DNA from 3 places in the Lactobacillus sp. M0396 genome. Region 3 is predicted to be linked to each of the others. Evidence: riboswitches for the same ligand, from Rfam matches in the RefSeq annotation. Region 3 holds a riboswitch; each other region holds the start of a gene.
The links. A riboswitch is a leader RNA that binds a small molecule or an ion and turns the genes downstream of it on or off. The one in region 3 is predicted to bind thiamine pyrophosphate.
Positions count from the first base shown of each region.

Region 1: it holds a riboswitch for thiamine pyrophosphate, as region 3 does, so the genes downstream of both, H3T43_RS05780 (ECF transporter S component) here and H3T43_RS06880 (ATP-binding cassette domain-containing protein) in region 3, are expected to answer to the same signal.
Region 2: it holds a riboswitch for thiamine pyrophosphate, as region 3 does, so the genes downstream of both, thiM (hydroxyethylthiazole kinase) here and H3T43_RS06880 (ATP-binding cassette domain-containing protein) in region 3, are expected to answer to the same signal.

Region 1 is NZ_JACFQE010000004.1:14,174-20,247, reverse strand. It holds gene H3T43_RS05805 (PTS sugar transporter subunit IIC) at 1-664, opposite strand, end outside; gene H3T43_RS05800 (PTS sugar transporter subunit IIB) at 678-1,148, opposite strand; gene H3T43_RS05795 (GntR family transcriptional regulator) at 1,163-1,852, opposite strand; gene H3T43_RS05790 (GntR family transcriptional regulator) at 1,855-2,571, opposite strand; gene udk (uridine kinase) at 2,855-3,496, shown strand; gene H3T43_RS05780 (ECF transporter S component) at 3,540-4,118, opposite strand; TPP riboswitch at 4,161-4,250, opposite strand; gene H3T43_RS05775 (M42 family metallopeptidase) at 4,318-5,400, opposite strand; gene hpt (hypoxanthine phosphoribosyltransferase) at 5,642-6,074, shown strand, end outside.
Region 2 is NZ_JACFQE010000002.1:175,533-181,606, reverse strand. It holds gene H3T43_RS03355 (LysR family transcriptional regulator) at 1-550, opposite strand, end outside; gene gap (type I glyceraldehyde-3-phosphate dehydrogenase) at 655-1,674, shown strand; gene thiE (thiamine phosphate synthase) at 1,777-2,442, opposite strand; gene thiD (bifunctional hydroxymethylpyrimidine kinase/phosphomethylpyrimidine kinase) at 2,453-3,256, opposite strand; gene thiM (hydroxyethylthiazole kinase) at 3,268-4,056, opposite strand; TPP riboswitch at 4,133-4,231, opposite strand; gene tenA (thiaminase II) at 4,446-5,099, shown strand; gene H3T43_RS03325 (hypothetical protein) at 5,980-6,074, shown strand, end outside.
Region 3 is NZ_JACFQE010000005.1:45,147-51,220, reverse strand. It holds gene htpX (zinc metalloprotease HtpX) at 1-47, shown strand, start outside; gene H3T43_RS06885 (AraC family transcriptional regulator) at 83-1,021, opposite strand; TPP riboswitch at 1,161-1,251, shown strand; gene H3T43_RS06880 (ATP-binding cassette domain-containing protein) at 1,292-2,650, shown strand; gene H3T43_RS06875 (energy-coupling factor transporter transmembrane protein EcfT) at 2,660-3,313, shown strand; gene H3T43_RS06870 (sucrose-6-phosphate hydrolase) at 3,353-4,768, opposite strand; partial or broken gene H3T43_RS09625 (PTS glucose transporter subunit IIA) at 4,805-5,236, opposite strand; partial or broken gene H3T43_RS06865 (PTS transporter subunit EIIC) at 5,294-6,074, opposite strand, start outside.

The sequences.
Region 1 (6,074 bases), on a different contig from region 3:
CTTTGAGATAGACTGCCAAAGCAAAACCAATAATAAAGAAAGTGACATTATTTTTGTTGACCATCATCTTAAGCAGCAGAGCAAAACCATATGCTGGTAGAAGACCTGTGGCAATTCCCAAGCCATTAATAATGAACTGAGGAATAACGGCTAAAATCGCCTTAATTACTGGGCTACCTAACACATAAGAAATGCCAACTACTAACCCTATTGGCAAGTTAACCGAGAAAAAGCCTCCCAGAACGTTCATCCGACTTACACCACTACCATCGGCTTTTTCAGCATATTTATCAGCACGGTGAACGAAGAACGGTAATATGAAAATAAAGCACAGATTTTTGATTACCAAAACAAGAGATGCGATAGGAATACCTAGTGTTAAAGCAACAGCAGTGCTTTTACCAGCTTCAATTGCAAAAGCAGTTCCCAAAACACTACCGGAAATTATTTCTGGGGGAATTGCTGCACCAATAGAAAATGAACCAACAAAGGCTAACTCTAAAGTTGCCCCCATAATAATTCCCTGATGCAGGTTACCCAACACCAAGCCAGTTAACGTACAGGTTACAAGTGGCCTTGACAGCATGGATGAACCTACAAAATATTCGCCATTACCCATCATCGCAATTAAAGCCAAAATAATTGCGGTTAAATATACATTCATTATTTACCTCCAATCATTTTTTACGAAATTCTTGTCTTTCATCATTTGGCACCTGTTGAATCCAGACATCCACTCCCTTTTGTTGCAGTTGATCTAATTCACTGGCTTCTTCTGCAGTTAAATTAATTGTTTTAGAGTAGTTTTCTGTTCCTTCTCTGGGCTTAGTGCCACCAAGATTAAGGCCGGTTATTTTATCACCAGTTCCCTTAATAAGTTCAACAGCGTCAGCAACTGATTCAACTACAATCAACATTTTATATTTGTCCGTTATGCCCGAATTAATTGCTTTTATGCTGTCTGCAACAGACTTCATTACCAACTTAGACTTTTCTGGCTTGGCCAGCCTGATAGCCGACTTACGGAAATCATCATGGGCAACATCATCGTTTACTACAAATATCGTGTTAACATCTAAACTATTAAACCAAGAAACAGCTACTTGTCCATGGACCAACCGGTGGTCAACTCGCACTAGTTTAATCACTTTTCATTCCTCCATTAACTAAAATCTATTGAGTACCTTGTTTTTAAAGCATCTTGCAGTCTGTACTCTACGGCTACAATTTTGCCTTCTCTAGTTGAGAATAGGTTCATAATTTTAAACACTGGGTCTTTTTCCTGAATATGAAATTGTTTACTAATTTCTTCGGTTGCTTTAATTAATTGAAAGTCTTGATAGACATCATTCGGCTTATGGATACCAGTATTGACTGCTTCAATTATTGACATTACTTTTAAACAATTAGGATCAAATCCCGGAAAGTTATCAAGAAGCAGAAGTAAATGTTCACATGTGATTTCATTCTTAATTTCAGCAGCAAAGGAGATATCATATAGCAATTCGTTTGAACTTACGTTAAAAACCGCAGCGTAATATGAACCAACCAGTCTTAAATAAGTTTCTTTAAATTTAATTTTGTCTGAGGACTCCAAGTATAAAGGCTTGATAATACCAGTCATTTCCAAAATATTTTGTTTAGAAATTATTGGAGCAACAAATAAACCACTTCCTTTTTTACGGACAACCTTATTTTCAGCTACTAATTTATTAACAGCCTTTCTAATTGTTGTTCTACTAACATCATATCTTTTTTGTAATTCAACCTCATTGGGTAAAGTACTACCTGGTGGATAACCACCATTAACAATTCTTTTATCCAAATCGGCATATACTTCTTTAAAAAGCAAAATTATTCCTCTTGATAATCATAAATATTATTAGCATTAAAATGATATTTAAATTTATTTCCTACTAAATATTGAGTTGTACTCTCAATTGGTAAGTCATCGTCTTGATAATTGAAACTGTTTACTTGATAAAGAGGAGTACCTTTTTTGACTTTCAACAGACTGCTTATTTTTTTATCGGCCAAAAAACACGAGATACTTTCTTTACCATAAGTTGGCTTCACATGATACTCCTTCTCCAGAACCTCATAAAGCGATTTATTAGTAAAATCAATCTTTTCCATTCTGCTAAAATTCTTTTGACTAAAATACGTTATCTCATATGTTAGGGCAATATCTTTAACAAACCGAACTCGCTCAATTTTAATAACTGGCCCGTTTGAATTAAAAAAATCATCTAATCTCTTGGGCATTGTTTCGATAGTTGTTGCCAGATGTTTGATGCTAACTGTCTTATTTTTAAATTCAGTAGTCATTGATTCCATTCCCAGCATATTAATGTCAATTTTATTGTTAGAAATTATTCCTGTTCGCTCTTTTACCAGTATTTGTCCCTCATTTTTGAGCCCATCCAATGCATGTTTCACTGCATTACGACTAACTTGCAATTTCTCAGAAATTTCGCGTTGTGAGGGTAAATCTTTCACTTTTTTAAAGTGGATTAAAAATTCTAAATACTCTTGAACTTGAACCGCAGCAGTTCTCTCTTTGAATTCCATGATATCTTCTTCATTCTGGTATCATTATTTTATTTAATTGCTTCTCTTTTTGCAAATTGTCTTTTGTTTAAGACGTTTACTACGTACATTTTCTATTTTTAAAGTATATCTTTTAAATTTTTGATACCAGATTTATAGTAATCGCTTCCACAGTTCTTGTCAATATTTTTTTATTTTAGTTTCCAATTTTCTCAGAGCATTTTTAAAGTGAAATATACCCTAACTGTTGGTAATTAAAGGCAAAGTAAAGTAAAATATTTAAGGATTAAAAGGGAGTGGCACAATGTCGAGACTTGAAAAGCCTGTCGTAATTGGTATTACTGGTGGTTCAGGCAGTGGAAAAACTACCATTGCACAAAAAATAGTTGCTCAAATGCAGGAAGATGAGCATCTCCTGATTATGACACAGGATTCTTATTATAAAGATAATACTGGCATCCCTATGGATATACGAATGAAGATCAATTATGATCATCCCGATGCCTTTGATGTACCCTTACTAGAAAAGCAGCTACGCGACTTGTTAGCATACAAAGCTATTGAGATGCCTGTTTATGATTTCAAGGAGCATACTCGCAGCAAAAAAACCATTCATAAAGAACCTGCTGATATCATTATTCTCGAGGGAATTTTAGTTTTAGCTAATAAAGAAATTCGTGATTTAATGGATATTAAAGTATATGTTGATACGGACGATGATATTCGCTTTATTAGACGTTTAGAGCGAGATTTAAGTGAACGTGGGCGCTCAATTGACTCCGTAATTGATCAGTATCTGAGCACGGTTAAGCCAATGTATCATCAATTTATAGAACCTACTAAGCGTTATGCTGACATTATTGTTCCTGAAGGTGGCAAAAATGATGTGGCAATTGATATGTTGACTACTAAGGTTCATTCTATTTTAAGTAGAAAAGAGCAATAAAAAAGGAGTAAATGCATTACTGGCATTACTCCTTTTTGCGTATTTAATCAACTTTTGGCTTTAACGCATTATCGAATAAATTTGTGATCAGTTTAACTAAAACGCCATCGAAAACTAGCGCAGAAATGATATTAGTAATAAACATCACAATTTGAACCTGCATACTGAATTTACTCCAACCATATAAAATATATGATGGAATGAAACAGCCAAATGATGCAAAGAATGCACCGGTTAATACGCTTTTCCAGGTAAACTTTTGGTAACACTCTTTTTTAGGAAAAAAACCAATTTCATTAGTTGCACCTTGAATGACACCTGAAAGAATAGTAGTAGCTCCCCACTGCCCACCAATCGCCATTTCAACAATTGATGCCAGCAGTTCACCTATTGTTCCAGAGCCAGGCGTAGGAACAAAATACATTGCCAGTGGTCCCGCCATAAGCCATAAACCAGAAAACACAGTGTCTGTTACTGGCGCAAAACCTGTCGGTACCAAGAGCATCTTAACTAAATTAAAAGCCCAGTTAAAACCATAGGTATAAATAACACCCATAATGATACCAATTAATGCAATTAAAATAATTGACTTCACATTCCATTTCGAAGACCTTGTAAACATAAAAATACTCCTAACTTTATATGTCATTAGGAGTATCTTTAGTAACTAAATTTAACACTTCCCTAACGCAGGTATTATCCCGTTCAGGTTCAGAGGGTATTTCTCAGCTATTTGGCACCCCTAGTGACTGATATTCATTTTTTATTAGTATATCACATTTTAACTAGTTTTTCTGCTCTATTCAAAAGAACAAGTGTTTTTAAAACTGACTAAAACTTGCTAATTTCTCTTTTGTAAGATCACGAATAATAGCCAGCGTCAGATCTACAGAAGCTTTAAAATCGGAATAAGCACTAAAACAATATGGCGAATGTTCATAGCGCACTGGAATGCCAATTACAATAGTTGGTGCTCCGTTTTCATAATAAATTGCAGCTCCATCTTGTCCACCACCAGTACGAACCGACCGAGTATACGGAATATTATTTTTATCCGCTAAATCACAGGCATATTGCTGAAATTTAGGATTAGGTAAAAAGGACGTATCCATGTCACGCAACATTGGTCCTCGTTTTAACCCTGTTTGTGATAACCATTCTGGAGTAAAAGTATCGTCAGCAGGACAAGATTCCAAGACTATAGCTAAATCCGGCTTTACCGCTCTAGCTGTGACATATGCACCTCGCAAACCCACTTCTTCCTGACTCGAAAGTGCAGCAACAACGTTAAAATCGCATTGTTCGTCCTTTAAATTGTCCAGGACATCTGCCATAGCAGCTGCGCCAAAACGGTCATCAAAGTCCTTACCGAAGAATAGACCACTTTTTTCATTGTATTCACATTTAACATCAACAAAAATTGGACAACCAGTATCAATTTGATAATCATTTATAGTTTCAGCTCGAGAACTGGAGCCAACATCAATAGACATATCTGCTACATCGGGTACATTATTTTTTTCAGCTGCAGTCATAAAGTGCGGGGGTTTAGTTGCAACTACTCCGGGCACATACTCACCTGCACGATTCTTTATTTTGACGCGTAAAGCAGGGATATTGTATTTGACCCAGCCACCCAATGGTACAAATTTAATCATTCCATTAGGCCGAACAGCCTGCGTAATAAAACCAACAGAGTCGGAATGAGCATCTAATTGAATTACCGGTTGATCTTTTTTATTTTCTTTCTTAGCTGCATATACGTTGAGCATGCCATCAACTTTGACATTAGCAAAATCATGCACTGTTTCAGTAAACAATTTAACAAATTCTTCTTCAAAACCTGAAGTAGAATTAGCATCGGAAAAAGCTTTGAGCATTTTAATTTCTTGTTGTTTATCCATTTTTTTACCTTCCACTTAAAATATCTTATCTATTAATTCTACCAAAAACATGAGTTACAGGCCTTAAAAAAATAAATAAGATGATAAATAATCCTACTGCTTTTACTAGTATATATGCTTTTTGTACGTAATTTAGTCCATAAATACTTAAATTGCTTCAAAATAATCTGTTTTTCTAGCCAAAAAATGATATAATCGAAAATATTAGAAATTTTAATTGTTTTAAATGAAGGGTAGATAAATGCCAAAAAACGACAATATTAATAATATTATTGATCATAAATTGTTTAGTGAAGATGACATTCATCAGATGTGTGTCAAGCTAGGAAAGCAGCTTACTACAGATTATGCTGGTAAAAAGCCTTTAATTGTTGGAGCACTTAAAGGTGCCATCTTCTTTTTAACCGATTTAGTAAGAGAAATGGATGTTAAAGCAGAAATTGATTTCTTGGACGTTTCCAGTTATGGTAACGAAATGGAGTCTTCCGGCAAAGTTAAGCTTGTTTCTGATTTAGCAACAGATGTTAAAGATCGTGATGTGTTAATTGTTGAAGATATCGTTGATACTGGGTTGACTCTGGATTTTATGAAAGAATTGCTTAAAAAACGTGGTGCTAAAAGCGTTAAATGCTGCGTTTTACTTAACAAAGAGGCAAATCGCAAAGTAGACGTTG
Region 2 (6,074 bases), on a different contig from region 3:
GAGTCAAGTTACGAAACGGACAATTTATGTCTGCGTTTATGGCAACCGGTACTCTTTTATTTTCCTGCTTTTTGCCTTTTAAAAAACAGGCTTGTAAATGGCTTTTCTTGATTAACGAATATTGGGGTAAAGTGATCGGAGTAAAGGCCCAGACCATGTCATAGGGATGCTTAGTCAATAATTCTTGAATTTCATTAGTACTTTTAATGATGACTTCATATTGATCAAGTGCAAACTGTTTCTTTTGGGTAATAATATAGCCAAAAAGCAACTCAGAGATTAAAACTTTTGGTTTGTTACTGGTTAAATCGTCTTTTAAATTTTGATAGTTTTGTAGTGCTTTAGTTGCAAAATGATACATTTTTTGCCCATTTTTAGTTGGTCTGACTCCTAAATTAGAACGCACAAAAAGTGGCGTTTTCAGTTCTCGCTCCATTGTTTTGAGCCTGGCCGTAATATTGGATTGAGTGTAGCCCAATTTCAATGCCGCTTTATTCAGTGATCTAGTTTGATAAATTGTTTGATAAATATATAAATCGTTAAAATTCATAATACTCCATATCATTAAAAGTGATAACCCTATTATAATCTCGGATTATGCAGAGTGAATTTGTTTTAATATACTAATTTTGTAATCTAAAGGGGGAACTTATTATGACTACAAAAATTGGTATTAATGGTTTTGGTCGCATCGGTCGGCTTGCTTTACGGCGAATTTATGAAGTGGCCAGTGACGACATCGAAATTGTCGCAATCAACGACTTAACTTCACCAGCTATGTTAGCACACTTATTAAAATATGATACTGCGCATGGTCAATTTAATCATGAAGTAACTGCTACAACTAATAGTATTGTAATTGATGGTAAAAATATTCCGGTTTATGCGGAAAAAGATGCCAGTCAAATTCCGTGGGTTAAAAATGACGGGGTTAAAATAGTACTTGAATGTACTGGATTTTATACTTCAACTGCAAAATCCCAAGCTCACCTTGATGCTGGTGTTAAAAGAGTATTAATTTCTGCTCCTGCAGGCAATATGAAAACTATTGTCTATAGCGTAAATGATGATCAATTAACTGACTCTGATCAAATTATTTCCGCAGGCTCATGTACCACTAATTGCTTGGCACCATTAGCACAGGCAATGAACGATGAATTTGGCATTCAAGTGGGAATTATGTCTACAACGCATGCCTACACAGCTTCACAAATGTTGCAGGATGGACCTGATCGTGGTGGCAATGTCCGTAATGCTCGTGCCGCTGTTGCTAACGTTATTCCGCATTCAACTGGAGCAGCTAAAGCGATTGGACTAGTTATACCTGAACTGGATGGCAAACTTACGGGTATTGCTCAACGAGTCCCTGTTATTTCTGGTTCTATTACTGAACTAGCTGCCGTTTTAAGAGAAAAAGTTACAGCTGAAGAATTTAACGCTAGAATTAAAAAGCATACTGAAGGCAATGCTTCTTTTGGCTATAATGACGACCAAATTGTGTCATCAGATATTATTGGCACTGAATTTGGTTCGGTATTTGATCCAACTCTTACCCAAGTTGAAACTGGAGATAATGGGGTACAACTAGTCAAGGGTTACGCCTGGTATGACAATGAGTCCGGCTTTGTAGCCCAAATGATCAGAACACTGCAAAAGATTGCCCAGCTAGGTTAATTCCAAAAATTAACTGATATTTTTATCAATTTATAACTGTTTATCATCAATAAAAAATGGTTCTGCCAAGTGCAGAATCATTTTTTGTGCTTTTAAAATATGCTAGTCATTTTTCAACCATGGCGCTGTGAGCATTTGACTAACGGTTTGCTTAATATCATTGCTTTGGGCAATCAAAGAAATTACCGCAGCCCCAGCTGCCTTAGTTTTAGCGATTGCGCCTAAGTCGCTAGCGGTAATCCCACCAATAGCAACAATTGGTCGGGTTGTGCTTTTGACCAGTTTGCTTAAGCCGGCAATACCAATTTCGGGGTCGGCATCACTTTTAGATTGGGTGGCATAAATTGGACCACTGCCATAATAATCAATTCCGCTAATTTTATTGGCTTGCTCAACTTGCGTTAAATTCGAGCAAGAATAGCCGATAATCATCTGACCGCCAACTTCTTTAATGACCTGTCTGATTTCTTCATCACTTTGACCAACATGGACACCTTCGGCATGAACATGTTGTGCGAGCTGAACATCATCGTCAATGAAGAAAGGCACGTGATACGTTTGACACAATTGATGCAGCTTTTGTGCCATGGGGAGTCTCTCAGCTTCACTTAAAGTTGAATTAGGTCCCTTGTCTCGAAATTGAAAAGCAGTAATACCTGCAGCAAGTGCTTCTGCGACTATGCCCGGTAATGTTTTACCTTCCGGAACGTCTTGACTGCCACAAATAAAGTAAGCATGTAAAAAATCAGTGTTAAAGTTTTTCATTATTTCTCCTAAATTACTGAGCCCAATGATTTAAAGGACCGTGACCATGACCAACTTGAATGGTTTCCTTAATGGTTTTAGTAACGTACTTTTTAGCAATTTTAATTGCTGACGGTAAACTTTGACCTAAAGCCAGTTGAGCCGTAATTGCTGCAGCTAAGGTGTCACCGGTGCCGTGGGTGCGCTTGGTATGTATTCTGGAACTGCTGACCCAAAGATCGGAACCATCAGCAAATAAAGCATAATCTTTTACTTGTTCACTACTTGCATGACCGCCTTTAATTAGCACATTTTTAACTCCCATATCTTGTAATTTATGAGCTAATTCTGGATATTGGGCTTGATCTTGTACTTTGATGCCAGTTAAAGTCTCCGCTTCTGGCAAGTTGGGTGTTATAAGATCGGCTAAAGGCAGCAATTCGTTTTTAACGGTGGCGACAGCATCTTGACTTAATAATGGTGCGCCCCCTTTAGCAATCATCACTGGATCTATGGTAATAGGACCAAAGTCATACTTTTGCAAATTAAGTGCAACTTGGTGAACGTGATCTGCATCGCCCAACATTCCTGTTTTACAAGCACGGATGTGGAAATCTTCTGACAGAGAGGCGAATTGGGCATCGATCATTTCTAAGGGAAGTAAAAAAGACTTTTGCACACCTAAAGTGTTTTGTGCTGTCACTGCTACCACTACAGCTGTACCAAATACTTTTTGCATTTGAAAAGTTTTTAAATCAGCCATGATTCCAGCACCGCCACCTGAATCTGTGCCGGCAATAGTTAAAACTTGGGGAAAAGAATTAATTTTTTCAGTCATCATAAAGTTCCTTAATCAAAATCTGCAATTTGTTCAATATCTGCAACTTTTACTTTATACAGATAATCCATGAGATACATGCCAAAAGTAGCGGGTCCGACATTGGGATGATCTTTAACTACTAATTGACCGGCGCAACTGAAAACTAAAGCACCTATTTGAGCTGCTTCAAAAGGATCGTCAGCAACAGTTGAAAAAGCTGTGACAATACTGGTTAACATATCTCCTGAGCCGACATGAGTTTTAAAAAGGGGTGAGCCGTTATGGACATGGGCTATTCTTTTACCATCGCTAATTGTGTCTGTAGGTCCGCTCGCAATGACTGTGCAACGATATTTTTGAGCAGTTTTAGCAGTAATTTCATCAATATCGCCAGAACCGGAGCCTGCATCAATCCCCTTTGAGCTCCAATCAAAGCCACCTAAGGCAGCTATCTCACCAATATTGCCCCGAATAATACTAGTATGAAAATCCCATAAAAGTTTATCTGTGATTTTATAACGGTACTCCACGGCGCCAACGGCAACGGGATCAAATACTATGGGTTTATTATATTGGCGCGCTAAATCTTCCACTTTTTTAATGTGGTTAATTTGCTGCTTGGTTAAGCAACCAATATTAACTGCCACAGCGGAAGCCATCCGCACAATTTCTTCAGCTTCAGCGATTTCATTGCTCATAATTGGTGAAGCACCAATAGCATTAACAGCATTGGCCACGTCTTGAACTGTTACAAAATTAGCAATATTGAAAATAACCGGGTTTTCTGCTCGCAATTTGTCTAATAATTCTAACTGCATTTTATTACTCCTAATTTAATATCCTTAAAATTTTTGACTAATAAAAAAAACTTTGACATGTGGAAATGCCAAAGCTAAAGCAGTTTTGACACGTTCCTACGCAAGTATTAACTTACAGGTTCAAAGGGTCTGAAATATTTTCATCTCAGCCAAAAAGGCACCCCTCGTGTTATCGCTTACAATTATAGCGTATTTTATTGCTTATTACAAGGTTAGTTTGATAAAGACGCTATCTATTATAAGCTATAAGTGTTAGTATTTTAACTAATATTAAAAATGTGCTAGAAAACAAAAAATTATAGTGATTATAGTTAATATTTAATAAAATGTAATTAGTATTAATCAAAAGTTATTTTAACAAATAGTATTTAATTTGGAGGAGAACAATCATGAATTTCACTGATCGACTACACGAAGCGGGGAAGGCATTGTGGCATGAAAGTATGGTGCATCCATTTATTAAGGAATTGCAAAGTGGCGAACTCCCAATTGCAACTTTTAAATTTTATCTGTTGCAGGATCGCTATTATTTAAGAGAATTTAGCAAGTTGCATGAATTAATTGCGGCAAAAACGGATAATCAGGAAGTAAAGGAATTTTTACTGGCAGGGGCACAAGACTTGAAAGATGTCGAAATATCAGTGCGAGGCCATTTTTTTGAAGAATTAAAAATAACTGCGACTGAAATTTCTGAAACTCCGGTGGCTCCAACAGCTTATAACTACGTTAACCATATGCATATGACATTAAATCGATTTGGTGTTAAACCAGCGGTTGCAGCGCTTTTACCATGTTACTGGCTCTATCAGGAAATTGGCCAAAAAATGGCAGAAAAGGGCTCACCGGTTTCTTATTATCAAGAGTGGATTGATACTTATGATGGCGAGTGGTATGGTGCCAACGTAGAAAAAATGCTGCATTTAACCAATTCTTTGGCTGAAAGTGCCACTAATGAAGAACTTGAGCAAATGGAAACTGCATTTGTACGCAGCAGCTATTATGAATTGCAGTTTTGGCAGATGGCTTATGAAAAACAAGATTGAAAGTAAATTCTGCAAAAAGAGCTTTTATTTTATTCTTACTTGTCTTTAGTCAATTTCATAATAAAATTTTGATATTGACCAATGTAATTATTGTTCAAAGTCCCAGGAAAGTGTGCAACTTGGGGAAAGCAAGATATACTTTTATAATAATTAATGCCAAAACTTTGTTCTTTAAATTGTTTTGGTATTTTTTGTGAGTTCAGTTAAATCATTTAAATTCTTTTACCATCATATATTTGGTAGATTAATTGAATTTATGCGTTGAGCGTTAATACCTATGCAGAATAATTAAGAATTTCATTTTTAATTAGCTTGGTTACCGTTTTAACTTTCTTACAAGATCACTAGCAGCTTTGAAGACATTAGCCAGCTGTTTTAAAGCTAAGCCGATTATGCATACGATAAAGTTACGCACATTTTTTACCGCAATAAGGCAGTTTTTAGTAAGCGCTTGCTATCATTTATATTTTTTGATATTATTATAATGGGGCATTTTATAAAACAATAAAATATTATCAATCACTACTATAGTTACTTCCTTAGGACATCCTGGTGCAGCTACTACCATACTAGCAAAGATGGAATGTGGCAGTATATGGAACTTTGGAATAGGCTGGAATGGACTTTTTGTCTATATACGCAATGATACTATTTTATTTACTGATTGTTGTTACAGCTGAAAGGAAGTGATCTTATCAAAAAAGTAGTTAGCCTATTCTTGGTAATGTTAACCATTTTAGCTGGCCTACTGGTAATTAACATTTACCAGACCAAGGATCAAGATAGGATTGAAAAAATAGAAGAGACGTCAGATTCGTTCAAGGTCTATGTATCTGATAGTCCACGCGTCGCAGACGAGACGCTGACCTTCTTCAAGCACATGGCTGGCAAATATGGTTTGACGCTAATTAAGTCCGATTATGGCGGGGAAACAGTAATCAAGTCAGCTGTGGTCAGCAAGGACAGCTTTCCCTA
Region 3 (6,074 bases):
GTCACCCGCCAACAGCTGACAGGATCAAACGCTTAGAAAAAATGTAATAAAATAAAGCAACCTTTTTAATCAAGGTTGCTTTTTATTTTAAGTTGATGTTTGCCTGTCTAAATAATTCAGCTCGCATTTGGACTGGCGTTTCATGATAATATTCACTGAATTTTTTATAAAAGAAGGACTTGCCACTATAACCTACCCGTGCAATTATTTCTTTTACGGAAATATCTGGTCGTGCAAGCAAATTGCGCGCCTCTTGCATACGCCTTTCATCAACATGCTCTACGAAGCTTTTACCAGTTTTTTGTTTAACCAAACTTGAAAAATAATTAGGATTAAAGCCAAAATGTTTGGCTGCCTCATTAAGCGTTATGTCAGTAAAATGCGCATCAATATAATTTTCTAAATCAGTTTGAACAAATTGGTGATTAGTTACAGGACCTGTCGCTAAGTCTTGATTTCTAATTGCGGCAATTAAAAGCAAGTTTAGTTCTGCCAAAATAACATTGTGAGTATACAAATCCTGATTAAGATATTCATCAATTACTTTTTTTAGCGCATTTGCAGATTTAGACAAAGGCGTACTGTTTAAAAATAATAAGCGCCTTTGATTGTAAGCGTCAGTAATTTCCTTAAACACTTTTTTTTCACGATGACTCATGGCAGAATAGCTTCCGAGAAAATCCAGCATCTTGAAATTATGGTCAAATTCTAACTTAACTAATATATCGTTTTCTCCCTGCCGCAATATTTCATAATCGCTTTTTCTCTGTAAAAATACGATATTGCCGGCTTTAAGCAAGAAATCCTCATCATTGATTCTGGCTTTTACTGATCCCTGAGCTTCATATAAAATAGTTGAAGCTGTAGTTTGGTAGCGATGAACTCCAGTATTACGATTTTCCAAAAACGCTCTAAATAAATCAAAATTATCGTTTTTGAGCTTGATTCTTACCTCATTAGTGTCAGACTTAGTTGAATCCAAAATGCTGGCTAAATATTGTTCAAGTTTAACAGCTGCCATTATTTCACCTTCTTATTCAAATTTTGGAATATATAGATTCATTATATAGCAAAATTTCATCTTACTAACAGAATTTTGTTATTTAGATTAAAGAGAATACTTGTGTATGTAGACATCTATTTTTCTTTTATGTATAATAAGTTTAACATCGGGGTGCCCTAGAGGCTGAGAACAGACCCGTCGAACCTGCTTTGGATAATGCCAGCGAAGGGAAAACGAAAGATTTTACGTCGTCAGGCTTTATCCTGACGATTTTTTTTGGTAACTAAATTGATTAAATTAAACAACCTGACTTTTTCATATGATAAGCAAAATAAAATATTAACAGATATTAATCTCACTATTCCCACTGGTGAACTTTCACTGTTAGTTGGTCCAACCGGCTGTGGCAAATCTACATTATTAAAAATTCTAGCAAATCTATATCCTGAGTTTGCGGGCCAATTAAGCGGCAGCGTTAATTTAGGCGGATTAAGATCTGCTATGATGTTTCAAAATGCCAGTGAACAGTTTACGATGACAACACCGCGAGAAGAAATTATTTTTGCACTTGAAAATCTTTGTCTTAATAAATCGCAGTATACAAAGCGCTTGAATGAAGCTGTTCAGTTTACGCAAATTGATTATTTGCTTGATCAAAAAATTAATACAATGTCTGGCGGCGAGCAGCAAAGAGTTGCTTTAGCTGTACTTGTTGCGATGAATGTCGATCTTTTTTTACTTGATGAACCCTTTGCCAGCTGTGATCCAGCCGCTCGCAAATTCTTAATTGCTAAATTAGCTCATCTGCGCGATCAAGGGAAAACAATTATTTTAAGTGATCATGTATTAACTGACTATGAAGGACATTGTGATAACCTGTTTCAATTTCAAGGTAAAGATTTGGTACAACTTTCTGCTAGTGAAAAAGAAAAACTGCTGCAAAAAAATACGGAATTCGTTTCTTATACTTTTGCCTTACCTGAAGAAAATAACGAAGTTTGTTTTAAACTCAAAAATACAGAGATTACACAAAATCGTTTGCTTTTAGAGCAGGAACAGCTAAATATCTTTTCTGGTAAAACTACTCTTATTACTGGAGCAAACGGGGTTGGCAAAACATCACTTTTTAACGCACTGACCAAAATGATCCCATATTCAGGCAGTCTAACTTATCACAATCAGGAAATCAGTAAATTATCAGCTCGCAAGTATCTCCTTAAAGTGGGGCAAATTTTTCAAAATGCGACCGATCAGTTTATCAACGTTTCTGTTGCAGATGAAATCAATTTAAGCAAAAAGCAACGAACCAATAATTATTTTACTGATGACAGAATAAATGAGGCTTTAGCTACCCTTAAGCTTGATTCACTGCTCGATCATGTGGTTTATTCACTATCTGGCGGACAACAAAAGAAACTGCAAATTTTACTAATGTTGATCTCCGATCAGGATGTATTGCTAATTGATGAGCCCCTTAATGGCCTGGATGCGGACTCTGCTAACAAGGTGATGGCTTTATTAAAAGAAAGTCAGAAAGCACGTAGTCAAACGCTTTTAATTATTAGTCATGAACTAAGGAATCTGGCAGATTGGTGTGACTATCACCTCATCTTTAAAGACCAGCATTTAACCTATGTGAATAAATGAGGTGTGATCATGAATCCCAGTTTTAAATTTTTTCTAGCACTGATTATTTCTATAGAAATATCTCTTAAATCAAGCTTGTTAACCAATCTTTTAATCATCTTTTTTACCATAATTTATCTAATCTACAAACACATCAAATTGAAGAATCTGCTTTTAACTTTATTAATGCCCTTAATTGCTGCATTTACGGTTTTTGCTACTTTATACTGGTTTGCACCTCAGCCTAATTTACAAAATGCACTGAGTTTATCCAGTCGTATTTACGTCTATACGTTGACTATCTATTGTGTATCAATAGGAACTACTGCTATGGAATTAGCACGTTCTTTTGAACAGAATTTTCATTTACCCAGTAAGTTTGCCTATGGGGTTTTAGCAGCTCTTAATATCGTTCCCAGAATGAAGGAAGCAGTTAAACAAATACGCACTGCCGGCATGATGAGGGGCGTTTACTTGAGCTTTTGGTCACCTGTTTTATATTTTAAAGCTATTCTTGTTGCGCTTAATTCGGCAGAAAATTTAGCACAGGGCATGGCATCTCACGGCTACCGTGAGAGCGCCCAGCGGTCAGTTATTGCACCTGTTCCTGTTCAAAAAAGTGATTGGCTTAAATCGATTGTTATCCTGTTTTTAGTTAACCTGGCATTATTCACATTAAAATAAAAAAGTGGACCTGCATGTCCACTTTTTCTTTAGCCTAATTTATTTTGCCATAGTATAGCCTGTGACATTTATTTTGACTGACTGGTCTGCATTGACGAAAATCTGAGGTTTTTCAGAAGTATAATACCGTTCTGAAAATACCAGCTCACCGTCATTTAAGAAAAACTCAATTGAACTGGTATCAATAAATACCTGTATTTTCAAATTTGGCTTTGGTCTTAATCTGCCATAACGTCGAGAATCATCTGCCGGCTTATCAGCTCGAGTTAAAACTACTTCGTTATTCCTTTTGTTCCAACTTAGTGTTACCAAATTTTCCTGCTCATTTTTGAGTACAAAATTAATCTCACTGCCAGACCAATTTTCTGTTTCAGCTGTCAAAAGCAATTCCAGATGCTGCGGATCGGAAACATTCATCTGCTTTAACGAAGTCATCAACTTTTCATCAATTACTTTTTCTTGCCGCAGCTGTTTTAATTCTTTAACTGGCTTCATATATAGCTGATTATTCTTTAAAGTCAATTCTCTGGGCAAGGTTAAAGCACCACACCAACCATCAGCCTGTTCAGGAAAGTCAGCGTGCCACATATCAAGCCAGCCAAAGACAATGCGCCGATTATCAGGTGTTAACATGGTTTGCGCTGCATAAAAGTCGTGGCCATGATCAAGTTCTCGAAACGCTCCGTGTTCAAACTGGTTTTTGTGATAATCCATCTTACCAATGAAATATCCCGTTTGATAAAGATTAAGATACTTTTTACCCTTTGCTGCAATTCCCTGTGGTGAGCACAACAGAACATCTTGCCCATTAAGTGAAAAAAGATCCGGACATTCCCACGTATATCCTTCATTATCTCTTCCCTGAGAAACTGCAATTGGTCCTAAATATTTCCAGTGCAATAAATCAGTTGACTTATAAGTAATTGCACGACCCAATCCTGCCTTATCTTGACTGCCAACAATAATATAATATGAATCCCCATGTTGCCAGACTTTCGGATCACGAAAGTGCTGTGAGTTATCAGCCGGTGGTACGGCAATCACTGGATTACCACCGTATTTTGTAAAATGAATACCATCATCACTATATGCAACATTTTGCGTTTGGCTAAAAAGGCTGTGATCATTCACATCATAATAATGATTACCAGTATAGATCAGATATAAACGACCAGCTTTTTCAATCGCACTGCCGGAATAACAGCCATTGTCATCTTCAGTGCTGTCTGGTGTCAGCGCTATTGGCAGTTCTTCCCAGTGAATCAAATCTTGACTGCGATAGTGTCCCCAATGCATTGGTCCCCTTTTAGATGAATAAGGATAATACTGATAAAAAATATGGTAGTAGCCTTGATAATACGAAAAGCCATTAGGATCATTCATCCATCCGGAAGGCGTTGAAACGTGATAATTAAGACGATAACGTTCATTAGTAATTTTTGCTGGAACCCGCATTTTTGTTTCTTCCTTATTTTTATAATTTCAGTTCGCTCACTTGTCTAATTGCAAAATTAAATTGCCGTGATTTACTTCTGTATCTTTGTTCTTTGTGGTAAAGCCATTTTTATATTCAGGGAATAATACCATGACGGTAGTTTGTTTACCAGCTGCTTGAATAGCTTTTAAATCCATCTTAGCTAATGGATCGCCTGCTGCAATTTCCTGACCATCTTTTACTAAAATTGTGAAACCTTTGCCACCTAAATCAACAGTATCAATTCCCATATGCAGTAATATTTGTACGCCATTTTCACTCTTTAAGGTAATTGCATGCTTTGTCGGGAAAACAGATATCACTTTACCATTAACGGGTGCAAAAATATCACCGGTAGTTGGTTGAATAGCGAAACCGTCCCCAACTAATTTCTTGGAAAAAGTTTCATCATTAACTTTTTCAAGAGGTAAATATTCACCATCAACTGGTGCTAAGACTGAATTATCATCAGTAGCAACTAGTATTTTGCTTTCTTTGTGGTCCACTCTTCTTTTGTTTTCCGGTAATATCGGCCTGAATTTATTCCAAACAAGAATAAAAATAATTGGCAAAACAAATGCAATGAGGTTACCAATAACATACGGTCCAATCGGTCTGGCAACCGTTAAACCAGGAAGTACAGTAAGACCCTGCGCTAAACCTTTAACATTTAACAGCTTCATGTAAACTCCGCCAAATCCGGCTCCCAGAAACGAACATACGAAAGGTACAATACTGTATTTAAGATTAACAGCAAAGATAGCGGGCTCAGTAATTCCGACTAACGTAGGAATAAAACTTGAAATAGCAATATCACGATCTTTGGATTTTTGCTTTAAAATCAAGTACATCCCAATACAGCCACCGCCTTGGGCAATAATGGAAACTGACCAAATAGGTTGAATATAATCAAATCCTGTCTGTACAATTAAATTAGCTTCGATTCCCTGGATAGCTTGATGCGTTCCAGTTACCACTAGAGGTTGCAATCCTGCGGCAAAGACAAAGGCACCAAAAGCGCTCATTTTCATATAAAGGAAATTAATGATGCCGCCCAAAATATTCCCAATCCAGAGACCAAGAGGTCCAAAAATTAGAAATAGTGATAAATTGGCCGCCAGCAAAGTAACAGCAGGCACGAGTATATACGAAACAACTTGAGGTATATATTTAGTAGCTATTTTTTCAACCTTGGCCTGAAACCACGCAGTTAAAATTGCCGCAAAGACACCGCCTTGAAAACCCACAGCAGCTATTTTTAGACCAAATAAATTCCAATACGCTGGA